DNA from 3 places in the Photobacterium sp. AWH4_225 genome. Region 3 is predicted to be linked to each of the others. Evidence: riboswitches for the same ligand, from Rfam matches in the RefSeq annotation. Region 3 holds a riboswitch; each other region holds the start of a gene.
The links. A riboswitch is a leader RNA that binds a small molecule or an ion and turns the genes downstream of it on or off. The one in region 3 is predicted to bind cyclic di-GMP.

Region 1 (4,226 bases), on a different contig from region 3:
AGTGAACTTCAGCACAATGGGATGGTGACGACTTTCTGCGCGGTGATCATCAAATCCAATACTGCGTACATCATGCATGTGGGGGATACACGTGCTTATCTCTATCGCGATCAGGCAATAACTCAGCTCACCCAAGATCACCGTCGTCATCAGTATGGCCAGCAATACTTTCTTACCCGCTCGTTGGGGATGGACAGTCATATCGAGGTAGATTTTCAACAAATACGGCTGGAGAAAGGAGACCGCTTATTACTAGCGACAGATGGTATTCACGAATGGTTAGATGATTCAAAGCTACAGCAGGTGCTATCTTTAACTAACACCCCAGTTGAGCCACTGTCCGAACAGTTGGTTGAGGCATCGCTAGCCGCGGGAAGCCAAGATAACGTGTCTAGCTTATTGATTGATGTGAAAGCCTTGCCGACTTTGACCATGGATGAGTACATAGAAGAACTGACAAAGCGAGTGATCCCGCCTGTGATGGAAGAAGGGAACCGAATCGACCAGTACCGAATATTACGAGTTTTGCATAGCGGTCCGCGCAGCCATATTTATCTAGCGGTGAGTGAATTTGATAATCAACGTTATGTGTTAAAGATGCCCTCACTCAACTTTGCGGAGGATTACCAGTACTTGCAGGCTTTTGTGCGTGAAGGCTGGGTCGGGGAGCAGATATCCCACCAGAGAATAATGAAGATCCACCCTTTTTCACGTCATTCTCCTTTCCTGTACCATGTTTGCCAATGGGTTGAAGGTAAGTCACTGCGCCAATGGATGGACGATAACCCTAAACCAGATATTGAAAAAGTGAGGGTAATGGCAGAGGAGATAATTAAGTCAATTCGTGTGATGCAACGCCATCGCCTTATTCATCGTGATATTAAGCCAGAAAATTTAATCGTCAATCAATTTGATCAAATCGTCATTATTGATTTTGGTTCCGTTTATTCAGAACACTTTGATGAAATACAAACACCTATTGATGAAACGGTCCCTGTTGGTGATATTAAATATTTGTCACCAGAGTGTTTGCTGGGCGGTAAAGTAACAATGAGGTCTGACATGTATTCAATATCCATCATTATTTATGAGATGTTGACGGGGCACTTTCCTTATCCATTTCCAAATACTTTTAAACCTGTGCAGTCAAACAGCCAATGGCCGGATTATATACCTTTGGAGAATTATCGGGATGATCTACCTGCATGGCTTGATGTGGTCATTCGCAGAGGGTGCTTCCCTAAGGCAAATCAGCGCTATGAAGCCATGTCTGAGCTTATCAGCGATTTATTTCACCCGTCATCACAGGTACTTAAGCAGGCAAGTAAGCGACCTTTAAAAAGTAAGAGCCCGGTACAGTTTTGGAAAATCACATCACTTTGTTTGTTTTTTATTGTTATTGTTCAAGTTATCATCTTGCTTAGCTGATATTACCCATTTAAATTTCACTGCTAATATTATTGGTGAGGTAAATGGTTTTATATGTATTAAATATTTCATTTCAGTCAATGATTTTTATTTATCTTAATAAATAAAAATTAAATGAGATCATCCTTCCATTGCTAATGGCTGCTTTTTGCTGATATTAAAAAAAACACTATAAATATACCCGAGCTCCTTCAATCTAAACCTTGAAGTGGCTTATTTTTATATCGTCAGCTAAAGGCTAATTATCCGAAAGGGTAGGGCGCAAAACTTCCGGCCTAAGGAGCAATCTTTTTAATGCATTGGCTCTAGGGTAGCGGAGTTACCTGATAGGAATAAGCAAGATCAAAGCAGTGGCTTCTTCCCATTAGCTGGCTTCCCAAAAAAATCATAATGGAAGCTAAATATGAAAAAGGTGATTAACTTTTCTTTGGGCGCTATGTCAGTCATGGCCGCCCTTTCTCCATTACACGCAAGTGCCCATGGTTGGGCCGACTTCCCTGCTGCTCGCCAGGTGATCTGTGAGTCAGACGGTGGTCACTGGGGGCCATCAGATGGTTCCCAGATCCCGAATGAAGCTTGTCGTGCCGCATTCTTGGAGTCGGGTACCTATCCATTGGTGCAGAAGAACGAGTTTGCCGCATTGGTTAAGGATTATCACAACATGGATGCGGTTAAGGCAGCAGTGCCGGACGGTACTATCTGTTCCGGTGGTGATCCGCGTAAGAGCGGTATGAGTGTGGCTTCAGAGCATTGGCAGCGTACCGACATGAAAGCCGGTGAAACTTTCACTCTGCGTTACCGCGCAACGGCACCGCATAACCCGAGCTTCTGGCAGTTCTACCTGACCAAGCCTGGCTACAATGCTGCCCATAGCCGTTTGGGCTGGGATGATCTGGAGCTGATAGATACTGCCGGCGATGTAGAAGTGACTCAGGAAGGCAACGGTCAGTACTACTTGATTGATGTGACTCTGCCAAGCGGCCGTTCGGGAGAGGCTACACTGGTATCACGTTGGCAGCGTGATGATCCTGCTGGCGAAGGTTTCTACAACTGTAGTGATATCCGTTTTGACGGTGAAGTGTTACCGCCTGAGTGGACGACTAAGGGCCAGTACGTCAAGCCGGGTGTCGAGGCGCAAGATGGCGATAGCGTCTGGTTCCGTATTTTCAACAAACAAGGCTCTGAAATTGTATTCGAGAAGCTGCCAATTACAGCGGCTAACGAGAACATCAATACTTGGTCTTATGATCTTGCTCAACTGATCAACGAGAAATACCCAACCATTACTCAGGTGGGTGTGGAAGAAGCATCGGGTGATATCGTTTATCAGCCATCGGATCTGTATATCAACCAAGTCTTTGTCACCAACTCGGATTACAACTACGCACTGGATGTGCGTGATGGGGATGTCATTGAACCCGCTCCGGTAACCGTCCAAGGCCTGGAAAGCGAATACACCCAGGGCAGCGATGGTAAAACCTATATCGATGCAACGGTCAGCTCAGAAGGTCGATACCTGATCAACATGAAGTTGTTGGATAGCACAGGACACCAGTTGGCCTTGGCGAGTGATATTGTCGATAACGGTAACATTGACCTATCGCTATTCACTACCGAAATAGGCTCCTTCAGTGTTGTGGTAACCGCAGCCGAGCAGGACAGCAGCGAGCATAATGTTGTTGAAACTAAGTCGATTACCATTAAAGACAGCTCTGGTGGCGGTGATTACGACTATGCCTACCCTGATGGTATCGGTAGTTATGTACCGGGTGAGACAGTAGTACTTGGCCGCGATGGCAATACCTACCAGTGCCGTCCATTCCCAGAAGGTGGTTGGTGTAACATTGATTCAGCGCACCATTACGAGCCTGGGTTTGGTTCAGCGTGGCAGGATGCTTGGATCAAGCAATAAAGAACGAAACTAATAAGCATCAAATGCTTGAATGAGAAAAACGCTGGCATAAGTCAGCGTTTTTTTATGGGTGACAGATCACAAATTACTGTGGAGCGTAGTGATAAAACGAAAAGCAGCGTTTCCATAGGGAAACAATTTTTATATGTAACTTGTTGATTTGGTGATCTGGCTCAAACTACATTACATGAATAATTTTTGGGGATTTATAACTTGTCCCAGATCAATTTGTTGCACACTTTTCTGGTGGTAGTTTTTATTTGCAGAGAGCAAGACTGATTACGGATAGTCCGTTTAAGCATATGCAGCGACCTGGATTGAAAGCGGTTTATGGTAATTAGTTTTTGATAATTATGGAGAATTTATCATGAGTAGTGCATTTTTCATCCCAACAGTAAACTTGATGGGCGCTGGTTGTTTGACGGAAGCTGCAGATGCAGTGAAAGCTCACGGCTTTAAAAAAGCTCTGATTGTGACTGATAAAGTGCTAAGCCAAATCGGTATGGTCAAGCAGGTAGCAGATCTGTTGGCACAGCGCGATATTGATTCTGTTGTTTTCGATGGTACACAACCAAACCCAACTATTGGTAATGTAGAAGCCGGTCTTGCGCTACTGAAAGACGGTGAGTGTGACTTCGTTATTTCACTGGGTGGCGGTTCGCCGCATGACTGTGCCAAAGGTATTGCTCTTGTTGCCTCTAACGGTGGTAAAATTGCTGACTACGAAGGTGTTGATCAGTCTGCGAAACCTCAGCTGCCATTGGTGGCGATTAATACCACTGCAGGTACTGCAAGTGAAATGACCCGCTTCTGTATCATTACTGATGAAGCACGCCACATCAAAATGGCGATTGTTGACAAGAACACCACGCCGCTGATGTCGGTG
Region 2 (4,226 bases), on a different contig from region 3:
GTTGTAGCTGCGCCAGCAGAGCTGCCAGTGGGGATCATTACTGCATTACTTGGTGCACCATTCTTCATTTACTTATTGATCAAGCAAAGAGGCAGACTGTCATGAGCCAGCAAACCAACTCGGCGCATCAACAAGGCCCTAACAATGACATTGCCATTGAAGCACGCAACTTGTCACTCAGCCTAGGTGGTAAAACACTGCTGCATGATTTCTCGCTGCAAATCAAACGTGGTCAATTGACCGCTCTGCTAGGGCCAAATGGAGCAGGAAAAAGTACCTTGTTAAAGGTAATGTGTGGCGAAGTAGAAGCCGATGGTGATGTCGACCTATTCGGCTACCCTCGACAAGATTGGCCACCCGCTCAATTGGCGAAACATCTTGGTGTCCTACCCCAGCACAGCTCATTGACGTTTGCTTTTACGGCGCAGGAGGTCGTTGAGCTCGGTGCGCTACCACTCGAACTGCCGAATGCCCAAACAAAGCAAATTGCGCATGAAAAAATGGATATGGTCGGTGTGACCGATCTTGGTCCCCGCCTTTACCCAACCATGTCTGGTGGTGAGAAACAACGTGTGCACTTTGCCAGGGTCCTCACCCAGCTAAGCCAAGCAGGTGAAAACTGCATCTTAATGCTGGATGAGCCTACCTCAGCGCTAGATCTAGCTCACCAGCACAATTCGCTGATTGTCGCTAAACAAATGGCGCAAGCAGGAGCCGCCGTGATTATCGTGATTCATGATCTGAACCTAGCAGCCCAGTATGCAGACCGGCTGGTTATCATTAACCATGGCAAGATACAGGCCGATGGTACACCGCAGCAGGCACTGACGGCTGAAACCATAGAGTCTGTCTATGGCTGGCCAGTCTGTATAACCCAGCACCCCGTCGATGGCTACCCTATTGTCTTGCCGGCAGCGGCCTAGTTAGCTTAACCCAATTGCATAGAAAGAATTATCAACAGGGCCAATTTTTGGCCCTGTTGTCTTTCTCTCAAGCAAAAAATCGAATGTAAGCCACGAAAATTGCAAATTGAGATAACAAGCATTGCACTCTGGGCCACACTCAGTAAAATGTGAACGCAAGCGATTAAACCATGCAACATGTGCGATATGCACATCACGCATGCTGCAAAAATGTCAGTACAGAGCCGCCCATTTGAGATGCGGCCTTTTGCCGTTTCTGCTTTTTCGTACCCAACAGAACAATGAGCTACTCGAATAGAAGACGGTGAACTAGTTCATTTTTCTGTTGAGTAAATGATTAATTTATAAGGTTCTCTGACCTTTATTATTAGAAGAATAACTATGGCAACGATTAAAGATGTTGCACGTATGGCTGGTGTATCTACAACCACAGTCTCTCACGTGATTAACAAAACTCGCTTCGTCGCAGAAGCAACCCAAAAGAAAGTGCTGGCTGCGGTCGATGAGTTGAATTACGCACCTAGTGCGGTTGCGCGAAGCCTAAAATGCAACACAACAAGAACCATTGGCATGTTGGTGACCAAATCGACCAACCCTTTCTTTGCTGAAGTTGTCCACGGCGTTGAAGAATTCTGCTACGGCGCAGGTTATACCCTGATCCTATGCAATACCGAAGGTAACCTGTCAAAGCAACGTGATTACCTTCGTATGCTAGCCGAGAAGCGCGTGGATGGTCTTCTTGTTATGTGTTCAGACCTAGATGAGCAGTTGCTGGGGTTACTGGAACGTCAGAAAGAAACACCTATGGTGATCATGGACTGGGGTCCAGAGAGCCCGCACACAGATAAAATCCAAGATAACGCCGAACTTGGCGGATATGTCGCGACCAAATTTTTCATCGAGCATGGTCACAAAGCCGTTGGCTGCTTAACCGGCCATAGCGAGAAAACGGCATGTCGTGAGCGCCTGAAAGGCTTCCGTAAAGCCATGAGTGAAGCCGGCCTCGACGTCAATGAAGACTGGATTCTTGAAGGTGACTTCGAGTGTGAGTCAGCAGTCACTGCTGCCAAACAGATCATTGCGATGAAAGAGCGCCCTAGCGCAATATTCTGTTTCAACGACATCATGGCTATGGCGATGATCAGTACCTTCCAGCAAGCTGGTATCAACGTGCCGGAAGATATCTCTATCATCGGCTACGACAATATCGATCTGGCACCTTACTTCTCGCCACCACTAACCACTATTCACCAGCCTAAACGTCGTCTGGGCAAGAGCGCGGTTGAAATCTTGATGCACCGAGTGAAAGACAAAGAGCACGCAACACAGGTATTCGAAATGGTGCCTGAGCTAGTGATCCGTAATTCGGTTAAGAAATTGAACTAAGTAACCGCCAGCGTTTACTTTTTTAGAATCCAAACGGAGGCTCATGCCTCCGTTTTTTATTGCTATCAACTTATGTTTTGGGGCAAAAGTATTCATTAACGAGCAGAAATTCACGGCAATTTCTGGAATCAACATCACATTTCCAAAGTTGCGATCAAGTTCAAAAATATCATCTGAGATATTCTTAAATTGTCACGAACAAGGCAAACCTATCGAAAGGTAGGGACGCAAAGCTTCCGGCCTAAGAGTCGTCGGGTTTTATTAACTCAGTCAACTTATGGTAGCGGGGTTGCCGATGGATATAGCAACTGTGTCAAGAAAGTCTTACTTTTTTCTGACAGTGTAATGTCTTGATATTTGCTATTCTTGAATCCTCGCTCTGTTGTTAGGTGACCCAAGAAATTTTCACCGAGAAGAAGCATGGACAAACCAATTTTAAAAGAATCTTTACGCCTATTTAGTTGTTTCAATAACGTTAAATCGCGTTCAATGTTTGGCGGCTTTGGTATTTTTGCGGGTGAAACAATGTTTGCACTCGTAGTAAATGACAAACTTCATCTTCGCGCAAACGCAAAAAACGAACAAGAATATAAAAAGGCAGGGCTTAAACCGTACATATATAAAAAACGTGGCTTTCCGGTTGTAACAAAACATTACGCTATCCCCGATGAATGGTGGAATGACACCGGAAAGATTGTTGAGCAGGCGACTCGTTCTCTAGATGCAGCGAAAGTTGATAAAGAAACAAAAGAAAAAGCATCACCAGATCGAATAAAAGACTTACCAAACCTTCGCCTGGCAAATGAAAGAATGCTGAAAAAAGCAGGTATTTGTACCGTGGACGAATTGATGGAAGCAGGTTCAATCAATGCCTTTAAAGCATTACAGGATACTCACCAAGGCACCGTGAGCATTGACTTGCTCTGGGCGCTAGAGGGAGCAATTAGTGGCCAGCACTGGTCAGTTATTCCTAAGGATCGCCGCTCGGAATTACTAGCGAAATTAAGCTAGCAAAAACAAATTGCATATATAAAGAGACCATCAAGGTCTCTTTTTTTGTATTATTTTCGTCAATGATACGTGTCAATAATCAATCATTCCATTGACAACTTTTTGTCAATTTTCGTTAAATATTGAATTATCTCACAACGCTGTTTATAAATCGCTCAACACCCTTTTATTGCAAACTCACGCTTGTAAAATATGTTTCAAAATAGCACCAGGGGGTAATTATGAACTGTTCCAAACCTTTTCCAGGACAGAGCGATCAAATGTTCAAGGATAAGTTTGGCAAGTGGCCGCGAATTATGCGCCTGCTTGTTTTGTTCAGCCTGCTTCCTCCTCTCGTCGCTTTTATACTTGTACAGAATAACATCACCACGTATGAGTCACTTCACAACTTACTGGTGTCTATCGCTAGCTTAAATGCACTGTTGCTGTTCTGGGGCCTGCTGCTAAAAATCAGGGCCCGCAAGTATTGGTACCGCAATTACCATATTGGAAAAACCATGCTGCTCGCTTTTATCCCTTTGATGGCATGCGGCTATATTGTGCTCACTGAGCTCTCTTCTGAGAAGGTGATCACCCAGAACAAACCTCAAGTTGTACAAATCTCAGTCAACTAAACACTTTTTTCCATCTACCAATGAAATAATTTGCTTCCTAGTAAGGTCTTTGTCTCATAACTATCTGATAATTTCGGTAATAATTACCGCCGCTATCCTGATAAGCTCACAGTAGCATAATATAGAGACAAGGGGTCACCGTGCGCATTTCCGCCAAAGAAAACTACTCACTATTTATCAAGCCACTACTATGGCTGCAAAAACGCCATTATGGCAAAGTTCTCAATCCCGCCAAGCTGTGGGGTCGTCGCCCGACGCTATTTTGGCTTGTCGCCGGATTCTTTGGCTATTT
Region 3 (4,226 bases):
TTAGGGTAAGTGACGCTGTGCCTTGGCCCGAAACTAGGCTAAACCCTTGAGGGATAGTCCAGCTGTAAGTCAACGGGTCACCGTCTGGGTCATCCGCTTGGGCATTGAGGGTGAAGGTATCTTGCGTCTCAACAGTAAGCTGGGCTGGCAGCGATACGCTCGGCGGCTGGTTTTCCTGCTCTGCCTTGTTATTGATGGTAACTGTGTCGCTGTCAGTCAGGCCTTCCTCGTCTGTTACTGTCAGGGTGAAGGAATAGCTGATATCAGTATCGGTTGAAGGTACGGTTATCGTTGCCTTTGCCTCGTGTTCCCCAGTAATAGCCAGGGTGTCGCCAGCAGTTTGTTTCCAGCTATAGGTAATGGTTTGTTGCTCAGGATCGTAGGAGTTTGAGCCATCCAGAATGACATCAATTGGTCCTGTTACGGTCTGGTCAATGCCGGCATTGGCATGAGGTGGTTTGTTCTCCGGTGGTGGTGTCACTCCGCCATCACCATGGCCGAGCCCTTCGTGCATCGCATTGAGGATATCGCCATTGTCGGCATCAATTTCCCACGAGAATAGGCCTGCCAAGCCACGTTGCTGAACATAGTTGCCTTTCGCTTTTACAGCTCTGGCGTTATCGTAGGAGATAAGCTCTTTAGTGGTAGGGTTCCACTTGTATGAAGCTTCTGCTTGCTCGTCGTAACGGTCTTCCCAGCCATTGCCTGAGTGATTGTCGGCAATATCGCGGTAATCCAATACGCCTGCTTCCCATGTGCCATCAATACCGCCGGTGGCCTGTCCTGTCATCGGGTTATCGCCGGTATAGTTGTGAACTCCTTTCCAACCACGACCATATTTTGGTACCCCAATCACCAATTTCTCCGGATCGAGCCCTTGTGCCAGGAGATCATTGACCCCTCGGTCTGTGGTGTGGGTAACCGCAGGGTTATGGCTCGCATCATACAGTCCAGATTGATGGCCTAGGTTGTTCAAATCGAAGGCACCGAACATGTCGTAGTTCATCAGGAAGATGTAGTCCATATATTGCTGGGCGCGGCTGTAGTCTACGACTTCGATCTTTTTGACATCGACACCGATGGCAGAAGTCAGCTCATAGGTGCGGCCTGTTTCTGCCGAAAGCTCATCCAGCATTTCACGCAGCTCTTTCATCAGCGTGACATATAATTCACCGTCTTTTTCTTTGTCGCCAAGAGTAGGGTGGGCACCGTTACCGCCCGGGTATTCCCAGTCGATATCTACACCATCAAAGAACTTCCAGGTCTGTAGGAACTCTTTGACTGAGTTAACAAAGGTCCGGCGCTTCGCTTCATCGTGCATGAAGTAGAATGGGTCTGAAAGGGTCCAGCCACCAATAGAAGGCAGGATCTTCAAATCTGGGTAGGCTTGTTTGAGCGCCATCATCTGGCCAAAGTTACCCCGGTATGGATCAGCCCAGTCACTGACGCCTTGTTGGCCTTTTTGAAGTGCAGCCCAAGGGTCATGGATAGCGACTTTGAAATCCTCTCGCCCCGCACAGGCTTTTTGCAATGCTTCGAAGCTGCCAGGGATTTGCTTCAAGCTGTCATTGATGCCATTGCCGCCACAGATTGGGGTGAAACCGTAGATGATGTGAGTGAGGTTTTGGGCTGGGACTTTATCGATAGGGAAGGCGCGGTCATACACACTCCACTCAACAAAATAGCTACCGACAACCTTACCTGATTTATTGGTATAAGGTTTATTGTTCTCTTGCAGAACGGGTACCAACGGCGCTAAGTGGCTACCATCGGTATCGGCGATAGTAAGCTCGACGCTGCCACTTTCGCTGCAGCCATCAGCGTTACACAGTTCAACGGTCATGTCGTAGACACCACCTTTGCTGACATCAAATGTGGCGCTTTTAACGCTGCCACTGCCGGTCCAGACCGTATTGCCATCAAGTTTCACATTGGCCGTCTCTGCAGGGTCGCCGCTCCATGTTTGCCAAGAAACGGTAACGGCGACACTGTCATGTACACCAACCACGATATCTTCGTAGCTGCTGGCATCTCGGTTTAACTCGACAAGAGCGTAGGTGTGCTCACCCCAATCAATGGTTGGTGCGCCGGGTGCGACAGCATAGCTTATTGAGGACGAGAGTAAGCCGCCAATAAATATGGCTAGATTAGACTTTTTCACAGAATGAACTCCATTTACATAAAACGAGTAATGGTTTGTTGAGCGGAATAAATTGAAACTCTATTTAGAAAACGAGACAAAACAGAACCAATCAATAATGTTCACACTCCATTTGTTTTAATAAATACGAGCACAACGAAAGGGAGTAAACTCCACTTGAGGTAGCCCCGCTATCATAGAAAACTCATTAGATCGGAAGCTTTGCGTCCTAAACTTTCATTTAGTTTGCCGTTGTCACAAGTACTATTAAATTAGTAGCAAAGGTGCTTATTTTGGTCAAAGAAAAATCTTTTGTTTTATTTTAATTGATAGCAAAAACTTGTGGGTATGTGAGCTTGCTTCATGAACTTGAGTGATATTGTGATTTCAATTAAGTGTTTGAATTTATATGGAATGGTGATCTTTGTCTAGCAAATTGGTGCGACCAGTTTGGCGAATTATTGAACGTGTCTTTTTACTTGTGGCGACAAAAAAATGTCGATTTCATATTGCATTAACGGGCGTTATTTACCGTTGGTGTTGTATTTCTTATGTGAATATTGGATGGGTTTCATCTGAATCACCGGCAAACATTTCTTTTACCGCTGTTTTTGCTCTTGATAATACCTCATATTATAAACAAAGAGTGTTTCTACAGGTTTTATAAATAAGTGATGATTTCATTTAATAAGAGTAATGCATTGTTATTTAATACCTTAATAGTGGCTGTGAAAGGTAAAGGGAGCTTGAAAAAGAAAGTTAAGCTTTTAAATTAAGTGGTGCAATCAGACAATCATGACTCAGTCAGTTGGTTGCATCTACCTGCATTCAAACAAAGCGGATCGACACGTTTTTAGAGAAATTAAATGAAAAACTAAGATTATTTTTGTTTTGCTGAATTGCTTCAAATCTCTCGTGCTGAGTTTGCCATTGGCCTGCAGTTTTTATTTACTTTCGCGCAGACCAATTACTCTCACCGAGAAAAAGCAGGAATACAATGACGCCACGTAAATTTGCGGTTGATGACGGTTCAACCAACGTTAAAGTAAGTTGGATTGAACAAGGTGAACTACATACCGTTATCTCTCCTAACTCGTTCAGGAAAAACTGGAAAAGTGCCGCACTAAGAAAAGACAAGAAGATCTTTAACTATACGATTGGCTCAACGAAATATACCTACGACATGACTTCGGACAAGGCATTGGAAACAACACATGTCGATTACCAGTATGATGATTTGAACCTGTTGTCTGTCCATCATGCTTTGTTACAGACTGGCATTGCACCAGGCCCAGTAAAATTGGTGGTGACCCTGCCTATTACTGAATACTACAACGCCGAAGATTGTCAGAAGAACGAAGATAAAATTGCCCGTAAGCGTGACAATTTGATGCGTCAGATCGAGCTTAACAAAGGCGAACTGTTTGAAATCGTTGATGTTGAGGTGATGCCGGAGAGCTTACCTGCGGTGCTTTCTACTCTGACTATGCAGTCTGTTAGCCAGTTCAACCGCTCTCTGGTGATTGATATCGGTGGCACAACATTGGATATGGGTGTGATTGTCGGTGAGTTCGATGATGTGTCAGCTATATACGGCAATAACGAAATCGGTGTATCCATGGTGACGGATGTGGCGCGTAAGTCACTAGCTGTAGCTGACAGTGATTCAAGTTACTTGGTGGCGAATGAGCTTATCAAGCAACGAGATAATCAAGATTTTGTGCGCGAGGTGGTAAATGACGAAAGCCAGATCTCGGTCATTCTCGACAAAATCGAAACAAAAATTGATGAACTGGGTAAGCAAGTTGCTTACGAAGCGAAGAAGTTCGCCAAGAACCCTAACCGTGTCTACCTAGTTGGCGGTGGAGCGAGCTTAATTTATCCGGCTGTGAAAAAAGCCTATGAGACCTTGGGTGAGCGAGTCGTGCTGGTGGAAGAGCCACAAGAAGCATTGGCACGCGAGCTTTGTTTGTATCATGCTGACGGCGAGGCCGTGAACATGCCTGTGCAAGAGGCTGTCAATGGCTGATCGTTTGAAGCGGATTAATTATTCGATTTACCTCGACCCGTTGAACAACCCGGCTGA

Region 1: linked by a shared signal. The riboswitch ahead of ACXAD4_RS13555 (lytic polysaccharide monooxygenase) and the one ahead of ACXAD4_RS19445 (glycosyl hydrolase family 18 protein) in region 3 are both predicted to bind cyclic di-GMP.
Region 2: linked by a shared signal. The riboswitch ahead of ACXAD4_RS11170 (TfoX/Sxy family DNA transformation protein) and the one ahead of ACXAD4_RS19445 (glycosyl hydrolase family 18 protein) in region 3 are both predicted to bind cyclic di-GMP.

Annotation. Positions count from the first base shown of each region.
Region 1 is NZ_JBSWTF010000001.1:2,915,091-2,919,316, reverse strand. Features, by position in the region: gene ACXAD4_RS13560 (bifunctional protein-serine/threonine kinase/phosphatase) at 1-1,428, shown strand, start outside; cyclic di-GMP riboswitch class I at 1,655-1,755, shown strand; gene ACXAD4_RS13555 (lytic polysaccharide monooxygenase) at 1,832-3,340, shown strand; gene yiaY (L-threonine dehydrogenase) at 3,708-4,226, shown strand, end outside.
Region 2 is NZ_JBSWTF010000001.1:2,364,530-2,368,755, forward strand. Features, by position in the region: gene ACXAD4_RS11155 (FecCD family ABC transporter permease) at 1-105, shown strand, start outside; gene ACXAD4_RS11160 (heme ABC transporter ATP-binding protein) at 102-923, shown strand; gene ACXAD4_RS11165 (substrate-binding domain-containing protein) at 1,305-2,309, shown strand; cyclic di-GMP riboswitch class I at 2,502-2,606, shown strand; gene ACXAD4_RS11170 (TfoX/Sxy family DNA transformation protein) at 2,730-3,320, shown strand; gene ACXAD4_RS11175 (hypothetical protein) at 3,542-3,934, shown strand; gene ACXAD4_RS11180 (carboxymuconolactone decarboxylase family protein) at 4,075-4,226, shown strand, end outside.
Region 3 is NZ_JBSWTF010000004.1:436,127-440,352, reverse strand. Features, by position in the region: gene ACXAD4_RS19445 (glycosyl hydrolase family 18 protein) at 1-2,161, opposite strand, end outside; cyclic di-GMP riboswitch class I at 2,319-2,401, opposite strand; gene parM (plasmid segregation protein ParM domain-containing protein) at 3,138-4,169, shown strand; gene ACXAD4_RS19435 (hypothetical protein) at 4,162-4,226, shown strand, end outside.